Regions from separate parts of the Pseudoalteromonas sp. SS15 genome, predicted to be linked through region 2. Evidence: predicted binding sites of a transcription regulator. Region 2 holds the regulator's gene; each other region holds the start of a gene.
The links. The regulator MetJ, encoded in region 2, represses methionine synthesis genes. The targets are predictions, from matches to a motif close to TAGACGTCTAGACGTCTA.
Positions count from the first base shown of each region.

Region 1 (3,290 bases), on a different contig from region 2:
TTTGAACATATAAATAAAGCTGACAATCAACATCCAGATTGGGGTAACAATCCACATATTAAATTGGGTTTTCCAGAGTAGGCGTTGGTCGCTTAGGTTAGCGTTAATACTGTCAGGCCCAAACCACACGATTAACGCCACAATGCCATAACTCAACGCTAATCCAAGAAAAACCCCTACCGCTGTTTTGCCCCACCATTGAGGTTGAATTTTTTGGTGTGCCTGACTCATCGAATGCTCCTAATCAAAAAACTAGAGATGGGGATGATGATCAGCACAAGCATAATTAGCATGAGCCAAATAAAAACGCTTGCTGCACCATTGAAGATAAATGGACTGATCACTGCTGAGGAAATTAACAGCAAATAACCGAGCTGTTTAAATTTTTTAGATATGGGGGTGTTTAAAGCCAATTGGTGTCGATTAGACGCATAGATGAAAGATACTCCAGCGGCTATAAACGTTAAAAAAACGAATAGCACTACTCACTCCATGTAAACTTGATTGTTAAAAGAGGGACAGATTATACACAGACAAGTCGCACTATCAATGATAATGCGACTGAGAATCGATGTTATTTAGTTGTTCTTTAGCCTAATTAGGCTATTTGTTTTTCTGCAAGATTAAGTTCCATCGTTGCTTTTAATAAACGATATAAATTAATCGATGCATCAATTTCTTCTTTACGATTAGTTAAGCTTTCAATATTCAAACCAAGCGGTACATTCAGATGTGCACAACTTTGAATGATCAGGTCTAAATTCTCACGACAGATGCGGATTGATTCGCTTAACGGGTTTTGTGAGTCTAGCATGCGCCATTTAGTAGCTTCTGGTACTGAAATACCTAGCCATTCCATAAACTGCAATGTCTTCTCACCGCCACATGGAGTAAAGGTAAGAATAATACGTTTAGGCTCAAGCCCTTGTTGGCGACAGCTACGTGCATAGCTGGTGATTAAATCAATCGTCGCCTGTGCATTGTAAACAGCTTGAGAGATAAAGAACTCACACCCTTGTGCTGTTTTTTCTAACAAACGCTCGTGTTCGTTTCGCTTATTCGCATGGCGTTCAGCAATCGTCACACCACCTAAGAAAAAGTCATCTTGGTGCGCTGCAATCGTTTCGTATGCTTTAGGCAGGCTAAGTTTAACTTCGCCATTTGAAGATGGGCTACCAACTAATACAAGATTATTTAAACCATGCTTAGTTTTAGTATTGTTAAGCCACTGATTAAATTCGCTCGCCCCACGTTGTGCCACACTTTTATAAGTGATGACATCAAGTTGTGACAACTCTTTAACGAGTTGGCTGTATTCACATGGGTCTACGGTATGCTTGAATGGAAAAGGGCGCGGAACTTGAGTTCGGCTGCTTTCATCTTGAATGTCGTAAATAACAACACCGTCATATTCAATCTCGTGTAAACGGCCAAGTAGCTTTTGTGCAATGGTTTTGACTTGCGCTTCATCAGTCCCCATCTTTGGCGGAGTAGTACCAATTAAATATACGCCTTGATTAGGGTCCAAAATTTTCTCTTGTAGTGATAAAGCCATGGTCCTCATTCCCATTGGTTGTGCTGATGAGGTAAATATAGCAGCCATTTAGACGTCTAGATAGATTTTTTTCATGAAACTTATTCAAACACTATGAATTTCTCTCATGTTGTTTTTGGGGTGCAAGGGATAATTCAGTAGCTCAGATATATTTATTTACATAAATTTTGCTTTGAAATGAGCGAGTCACAGTAATTTATTGCATAATTGAAGCAGTCTCATATGTGATACCAATCCTCAATAATACTCAATCATTTTGAGAGACTAAAACTGACGCTAACTTCGTTGGGAATTTCTCATTTAGAACAACTAAATAGCAAAATTTCCGCCTAGTTATCGACAAGTTTTCCTTGCCTCAAAATAGATCGCTTAATTAAGAGGAATGGTATGAAAAATAAAAACTGAATTTGGAAATCACATGAAATTTAAACTTTTGGCAACCAGCCTTGCAGTGACTTTAGCGCTGTCAGGTTGTATGAGTAATAATGCACAGACAAGCAATACAACAAATGCCACTGTTGCATCAGCGTCTGTTGAGAACAAAGTATTTGCACAAGACTATGTGTTAGAAGAACTAGAAAATGGTCTTCGTGTGATGGTCGTTAAAACGGATTATCCTGATGTTGTATCGCTACAAATTCCGGTATCTGTAGGTTCACGAAATGAAATCGAAGCAGGTAAAACCGGTTTCGCTCACTTCTTTGAGCACATGATGTTTAAAGGCTCTGAAAAATTCCCACAAGATGTGTATGCAGATATTCTGAAAAACTCAGGGGTAGACAACCGCGCTTACACGACAAACGACTACACAAACTACCACTTAAATTTTTCTAAAGAACATTTAGACAAAGTACTTGAAATCAAAGCGGACATTTTCCAAAACCTAAAGTACTCAGAAGAGCAGTTTCGTACTGAAGCACTGACAGTTAAAGGCGAGTACTTAAAAAACAACGCCAGCCCAATTCGTAAGTTGTTATCGGCAGTTCGTAAAGAAGCATTTGAAAAACATACTTACAAGCACACGACGATGGGTTTCTTCGAAGATATTGAAGCCATGCCAGATCAAATGGCCTATGGTCAAACTTTCTTTGAGCGTTTCTACAAGCCTGAGTATGTCTCACTTGTGATTGTGGGGGATGTAGATCCGCAAGAAACCATGAAGATGGTGAAAAAACATTGGGGCAATTGGAAAAAAGGTGATTACCAAGCAGATATTCCGGTAGAGCCAAAGCAACAAGCGCCTAAATATGTGCATGAACAATTTGAAGGTATGCCGGGTCACTGGTTATTGGTATCTTACAAAGGCACTGCATGGCAGCCAACCCAAAAAGACCGTGCAGCACTTGATCTTATCTCGCAGCTTTATTTCTCTTCAAACTCAGAGTTATATCAAGAGTTAGTGGTAGAGAAACAGCTTGCAAGCCAGATGTTTACCTATAACGCTGAAACGAAAGATCCAGGTTTATTGCATGTTTTTGTGAAGGTTGAGAAAGAGCAAGACTTGGCAACTGTGCGTGATGCGATTGCAAAAACCTACGCTAAAGCACGCACTGAGCTGGTGGATGCAGATAAGCTAGCGGCATTAAAGTCAAACCTGAAATACAGCTTCATCAATGGCTTAGACTCATCTCAAGCCATTGCGTCAACGCTCGCAAGCTATATGCATTTTGAGCGTGACCCAGAAGTGATCAACCAGTTATATGCGTCAGCGGATGCCATTACAGCTGAAGATATT
Region 1 is NZ_JBMMUD010000002.1:261,919-265,208, reverse strand. It holds gene AAEU28_RS05375 (hypothetical protein) at 1-231, opposite strand, end outside; gene AAEU28_RS05370 (methylenetetrahydrofolate reductase) at 599-1,555, opposite strand; gene AAEU28_RS05365 (M16 family metallopeptidase) at 1,974-3,290, shown strand, end outside.
Region 1: AAEU28_RS05370 (methylenetetrahydrofolate reductase) is a predicted target of MetJ. The motif match lies at 1,597-1,614, and genes of this name have one in related genera.

Region 2 (3,290 bases):
CTGGTTTATTAAGCGTGTTGACCCTTTTTTAGGTCAATGAAATGTCAAAAAAGCTAAAAGAATGTTTCATAAAATCTGCAAAATTGCGGTATCTTGCAGATAAATTTCGCTAAAAAGTGGATAGACCTGAAATTGCTTGAATATATCTAGAAAGCGAGTATCTTTTAGTTATTGCGAATTATTTCACTCTCACTTTTAACTTCTTTGCAGGAAAAAATCGCGTCATGTCAGACTTTCGTGAACAAGCTTTACATTACCACGCTCATCCCGTTCCAGGTAAAATCAGTGTTGAATTAACTAAACCAGCCGAAACAGTTAAAGATCTTGCGTTGGCCTACAGCCCAGGTGTGGCTGAGCCAGTTCGAGAAATTGCTGCAGATCCTGCTAATGCTTATCGATATACAGGTAAAGGCAATATGGTTGCGGTGATCAGTAATGGTACTGCAATTTTAGGTTTAGGTAACTTAGGCCCACTTGCTTCTAAACCAGTAATGGAAGGTAAAGCGCTACTATTCAAACGTTTTGCAGGCTTAGATTCAATCGACATTGAAGTAAAGCACCGCACCACGGAAGATTTTATTAATACGGTTGCGAACATTGCAGATACCTTTGGTGGTATCAACCTTGAAGATATTAAAGCACCAGAATGTTTTGAGATTGAAAAAGCGCTTATAGAGCGTTGTGATATCCCTGTATTCCACGACGACCAGCATGGTACTGCGATTGTAACTGCTGCGGGTATGTTGAATGCACTTGAAGTACAAGGCAAAGACATCCACGACGCTATCATTGTATGTTTAGGTGCAGGTGCTGCAGCAATCGCATGTATGGAACTGCTGATTAAATGTGGTGCGCAACGTGAGCATATTTACATGCTAGACCGTAAAGGCGTTATCCATACGCGTCGTGATGACTTAAACGAATATAAAAAGCTATTTGCTAACAACACTGATAAGCGTACGCTTCAAGACGTAATTGCAGAAGCAGATGTATTTGTGGGTGTATCTGGCCCTGACTTACTTTCTCCAGAAGACCTAAAGCTTATGGCAGACAAGCCAGTCGTGTTTGCCTGTTCAAACCCTGACCCTGAAATTAATCCAGAAGTTGCGCATGGTGCACGTAACGATTTAATTATGGCGACAGGTCGTTCAGATTATCCTAACCAAGTGAACAATGTTTTATGTTTCCCGTTTATCTTCCGTGGTGCACTTGATGTGCGTGCAACAGCGATTAACGATGAAATGAAGATCGCAGCGGTAGAAGCCATTCGTGGTATTGCGAAAGAGCCAGTGCCTGAGCAAGTGCTTAAAGCGGCCGATGTTGAGTCGTTAGAATTTGGCGCTGAGTATATTATTCCTAAGCCAATGGATCCGCGTTTATTGCCTCGCATTGCTAAAGCTGTAGCAAAGGCTGCGATTGATTCTGGCGTTGCACAAATCGATTTACCAGAAAACTACATGGCACAATTTGAATCTTAATCCTAGGCAAGACTAGATTAATAAAAAACCTCGCAATGGCGAGGTTTTTTTATGTTTTCTTTGTAATAACAAAAAAGCTGATTAACCTTCTTCGTTAATCTCAGGGATCTCTAAGCCCATCTCTTTCATAATGTTACGCACTTCAACAGGGATCTTCTCCGGATTGTCTTTACGTAAGTCCTCGTCGCTCGGCAACGGTTGGCCCGTAAAGGCATGCAGAAATGCTTCACACAGTAACTCGCTGTTTGTTGCATGGCGCAAGTTGTTCACTTGACGGCGGGTACGCTCATCAGTCAGTACTTTTAACACATTTAAAGGAATAGATACGGTGATCTTCTTCACTTGCTCTGATTTTTTGCCATGCTCTGCATAAGGGTGAATATATTCACCATTCCATTTAGCCATAATATTTTTTCTGATGCCTTTAGAGTAATTACTGCCAATAAGACTACGCTCGTTTGCGACGGCTTTAATTGACCTAGTTTGACTAACGCCCAACTCAAACTAAGGTTAATGTACCGATTTATGGTCAAAAACCCAGTCTTATTAACAATATTAGTTAACGAGGTGGCGAAATTTTATCGGTTTAAAAAAGATAGTCAAATTCTAGTTAAATAGCCATTTAGCAGTATAAATGTTTTGACTTCTCTAATTTGATCATCTAACCTTTTAGACGTCTAAACATCCATATACTAGGTGGTGATATGAGCCAACGCAATAAATCAACAGTCGCAGTCAGACATGGTATCGAAGCCGATAAACATCATGGCGCGGTTGTGCCTCCTCTTTATCTTTCAACAACGTATTCGTTCGCTGACTTCGATACTAAGCGTGATTACGATTACGGCCGTAGCGGTAACCCAAATCGCGATATTCTAGCTGAAGCATTAGCGCAGCTTGAGGGTGGAGAAAAAGGCATCATCACAGCGACCGGTATGGCAGCTGTACACCTAGTAACACAACTTTTAAATCACGACGATACCTTAGTTATTCCACATGATTGTTATGGTGGTAGTTATCGTTTATTCACATCACTTGAAAAGCGTGGCTTGTTAAAACTAAAAGTTTTAGATTTAACTCGCGCTGACAGCCTTGCACAAATTGCAGAGATCAAACCTAAACTGGTTTGGATTGAAACACCGAGTAACCCAATTCTTCGTCTTACAGACATAGAGGCGGTTGTGAATGCAGCCCATGCAGTGGGTGCTTTAGTGGGGGCTGACAATACGTTTTTATCTCCAGCGCTACAGAACCCAATTTCATTTGGTGTTGATATTGTGGTGCATTCGACCACGAAATACATTAACGGCCATTCTGATGTCGTTGGTGGCGCGGTGATTGCGAAAACTCAAGCGTTAGGTGAAGAGCTGGCTTGGTGGGCAAATAACATTGGTATTACTGGTGCGCCATTCGATAGCTATCTGACATTACGTGGTTTAAGAACCCTTAAAGTACGCCTTAAACAACATGAAGAAAATGCCTTAGCTATCGCCAAGTACTTAGAGCAGTCTGAGTACGTACGTAAAGTGTATTACCCTGGTCTTGAATCACACTCGCAACACGAACTGGCTAAAAAGCAGCAGTTAGGGTTTGGTGGCATGGTGAGTTTTGATATCGCAGGTGGTCTTGAAGATGCGGCGGCATTCTTAACAACAGTGAAAGAGTTCTCGTTGGCTGAGTCTTTAGGCGGTGTTGAGAGTTTAATTTGCCACCCAGCGACCATGACACATGCTGGCATGGAGCCTAAAGCACGCTTAGAAGCAGGTGTAGGCGATACTTTGATCCGTATTTCTGTTGGTATTGAGGAAGTAG
Region 2 is NZ_JBMMUD010000010.1:52,176-55,465, forward strand. It holds gene AAEU28_RS18050 (malic enzyme-like NAD(P)-binding protein) at 225-1,478, shown strand; gene metJ (met regulon transcriptional regulator MetJ) at 1,560-1,883, opposite strand; gene metB (cystathionine gamma-synthase) at 2,183-3,290, shown strand, end outside.

Region 3 (3,290 bases), on a different contig from region 2:
ATTTTGGTGCAAGTAGCTTTGCTTCATCGGCGGTGTCTTTGGCTGTTGGATTTGTCGAAACTCGGTGTTTTGCAATACCTAAACTTTTAGCGGTCTCAGCCATTAAATCAGCGCCTGTGGTTTTGCCAAAACCATACCCGGAGACAATCAGTTTGGCTTGTGGGTATGCGTTTGCCAGACGAAGCCCTTCAACTAGGCGTGATAACGCACAGCCACCAAGTTGGCCATTTGCTGGCAAACGGCTGTTGGCATAGACATCACAACCAAGTACAACAATATAGTCGAGCTTTTTGTGCTTTTTAATATCAAAAGGCGCTTGTGTCTTCTCGACAGGTTCAATCAATAAGTTTGCGCCGTAAGGTGTGCTTATAAACCAAGTGGCAAGAACACAAAGCCAAGCAATTAAGTATGACTTTTTATTTTGCTTTGCGATAAACAATAAACACAGTGACAAGATAATTAAGGTGAGTGGCAAGGGCATCAAGAGGCCGCCGATGATCTTTTTGATTTCAAACATAAAAAAGCCCAAAGAGAATTTGGGCTAGTTTAAAATAGAATCAGTAAGACAACCAGATGATTTCAGTGGTTATCGTCCGTTACTTTGCTTACACGTATTTAAGAAGTGACGATAGACAGGGTTGTCTTTCATATTTTTCTTCATGGCTAAATACATTGGACGGTTTAAACCCAGTGCGCCCAGCGGGATAGACTTAATTAACCCTTGGCTTTCATAAGGTGTTACTAACCAATCAGGTAGAGCGGCAACACCCATACCGGCACTGACTAATTGGAAAATAAGCAACCCTTGATCCACCGTTTTTAATGTACCGTCAAAGCGTGCATTTTGAATAAAATGCTTAAAAATATCTTGGCGTTCTTTTGGAATAGGGTACGAAATAATGGTTTCGTCTTTTAAGTCGAGGGCCGTGACATAAGCTTTTTTAGCCAGTTCATGATCGGGTGATACAATCAGCTTCAACTTAAAATCAAAAAGGTGTGCGTATTCAAGCTTGTCTGCTTCACGAATGTCAGAAGTTAATACTAAATCTAAGTCATCGTTTAATAGCTCAGGAATGGCGTCGTAGCTAAACCCGCGCTCATAATCTACATGGATGTCAGGCCAGAAATTGTTAAACTCTTTGATTGTCGGCAATAGCCAATGAAAACATGCATGGCATTCAACACTTAAGCGCAGTTGCGAAATTGGCTGATTGAGGCTTTCTTTTAATCGACACTTTGTAGCTTCTACTCTCGGTAACACTTCGTTGGCCAATTCTAGTAATAGCATCCCCTGTGGGGTAAAACGCACGGGCTGTGTTTTTCTTTCGAACAACTGACAGTCTAATTTGTTCTCTAAGTCTTTAATTTGATGAGATAAAGCTGATTGAGTTAAAAACAGTTCACGGGCTGTATTGACAAGCGAGCCGGTTTCTTTAAGCGTTGAAATGGTTTTTAAATGTTTAATATCTATCATCTTTAATAAATCTCATTCTTAGAGTGAGCAAAATTCAGAGTTCACCTATTCCTGAACTGCATAACTTAAATTTCCGTGTTTGCTAGTTTATAAAAACAGCATAAAACTGTGTTTAATTAGCAAAATCACTATAACACTATTTTTGACAGCGTTGTCATGTTTTGATCATATTTTTTACAATTTTATTTGATTAATTTTGTTCATGTTAAAACTGAAAAACCATCAATTGTCTTCATCCTATCTCATGTTAATACTTTTAGCCATCTAAACATCCGTATAATTTTAAGGAAAGAGCATGGCACATATTCATAATTTAGGTTTTCCTCGAGTTGGCAAAAAACGTGAACTCAAATTTGCAGTCGAAGCGTATTGGCGAGGCGAGCTCACTCAGGCCGAGTTACTAGAGAAAGGCAGAGTGATCAGAGCCGAGAATTGGGCGATACAGGCTGAAGCTGGCATAGAATTACTTCCGGTTGGCGATTTTGCATGGTATGACCATGTACTCAATACCAGCTTATTGGTAGGCGCTATACCAAAGCGCCATGTAAATACCGATGGCATTGTTGACCTAGATACATTATTCAGAATAGGCCGAGGTAAAGCGCCAAGTGGTTGTGCCTGTGCTGCGAGTGAAATGACTAAGTGGTTTAATACCAACTACCACTATATAGTACCCGAGCTTTCTAAAGAGCAAACCTTTGAACTTAGCTGGCAAGCACTGTTTGAGGAAGTCTCTGAAGCACACAGTCTGGGTTATAAAGTTAAACCTGTTTTGGTAGGGCCTGTCACTTATTTGCATTTAGCCAAGTGTGTAGATGAGCAGTTTAATAAATTTTTGCTTCTGGAGAGATTGTTACCAGTTTATCAGCAAGTGTTACAAAAGTTGGCTGAACTTGGCGTTGAATGGGTGCAGATTGATGAGCCAATTCTTGCCTTAGAGTTATCAGATGAGTATCGCAGTGCATTGCGCACTTCTTTTGCTACATTAAATGGACAAGGTGTGAAGGTTTTACTGGCAAGCTACTTTGATTCAGTAAAAGATTACTATCAAGATATTCAGCAATATGCAGTAGAAGGTGTGCATTTTGATTGTGTCGCAGGTGAGCAAGATCTTGCAAAGTTAAACCAGCTTTTAAATGATGACCAAGTTTTATCTTTGGGGGTTATTAATGGCCGTAATATTTGGCGAGCAGATCTGTCTTCTATTTATGCTCAAATCGAGCCCATAGCACAAAGTCGTGGTGATAATTTATGGTTAGCACCGTCATGTTCATTACTCCATACCCCGGTAGATTTAGATCAAGAAGAAAAGCTTGATGCTGAATTACGTTCTTGGTTGGCGTTCGCAAAACAAAAGGCACAAGAACTTAAGCTACTTAAAACAGCCATTGAGAATAAAGCACTAACAACTTTAGATTTATATTCTGCGCCCGTAAAAGCCAGAGCGAGTTCTAAGCGCGTAAATAACATTGTGGTTCAAGAAAAAGTGGCATCACTTACTGCCGAGCACGCAAAGCGACAAAGTGAATTTGCCAAACGAGTTAAAAAGCAGCAAGCCGCATTAGGGTTACCTTTATTACCGACCACAACCATAGGATCTTTTCCACAGACACAAGCAATTCGCCAAGCACGAAAAGAGTTTAAAGCGGGTATTATTTCAGCCGCAGAGTATGAAAACCAAATGCAGGCGGAGATCCGTTATGCGGTTGAAGAGCAAGAAGCGTTAGATATTGATGTGCTAGTGCATGGTGAGGCTGAGCGAAATGACATGGTCGAATATTTTGGTGAACAGCTCGAAGGGTTTGCATTTACGCAA
Region 3 is NZ_JBMMUD010000008.1:217,691-220,980, forward strand. It holds gene AAEU28_RS16820 (YdcF family protein) at 1-517, opposite strand, end outside; gene AAEU28_RS16825 (LysR substrate-binding domain-containing protein) at 587-1,474, opposite strand; gene metE (5-methyltetrahydropteroyltriglutamate--homocysteine S-methyltransferase) at 1,770-3,290, shown strand, end outside.
Region 3: metE (5-methyltetrahydropteroyltriglutamate--homocysteine S-methyltransferase) is a predicted target of MetJ. The motif match lies at 1,732-1,749, and genes of this name have one in related genera.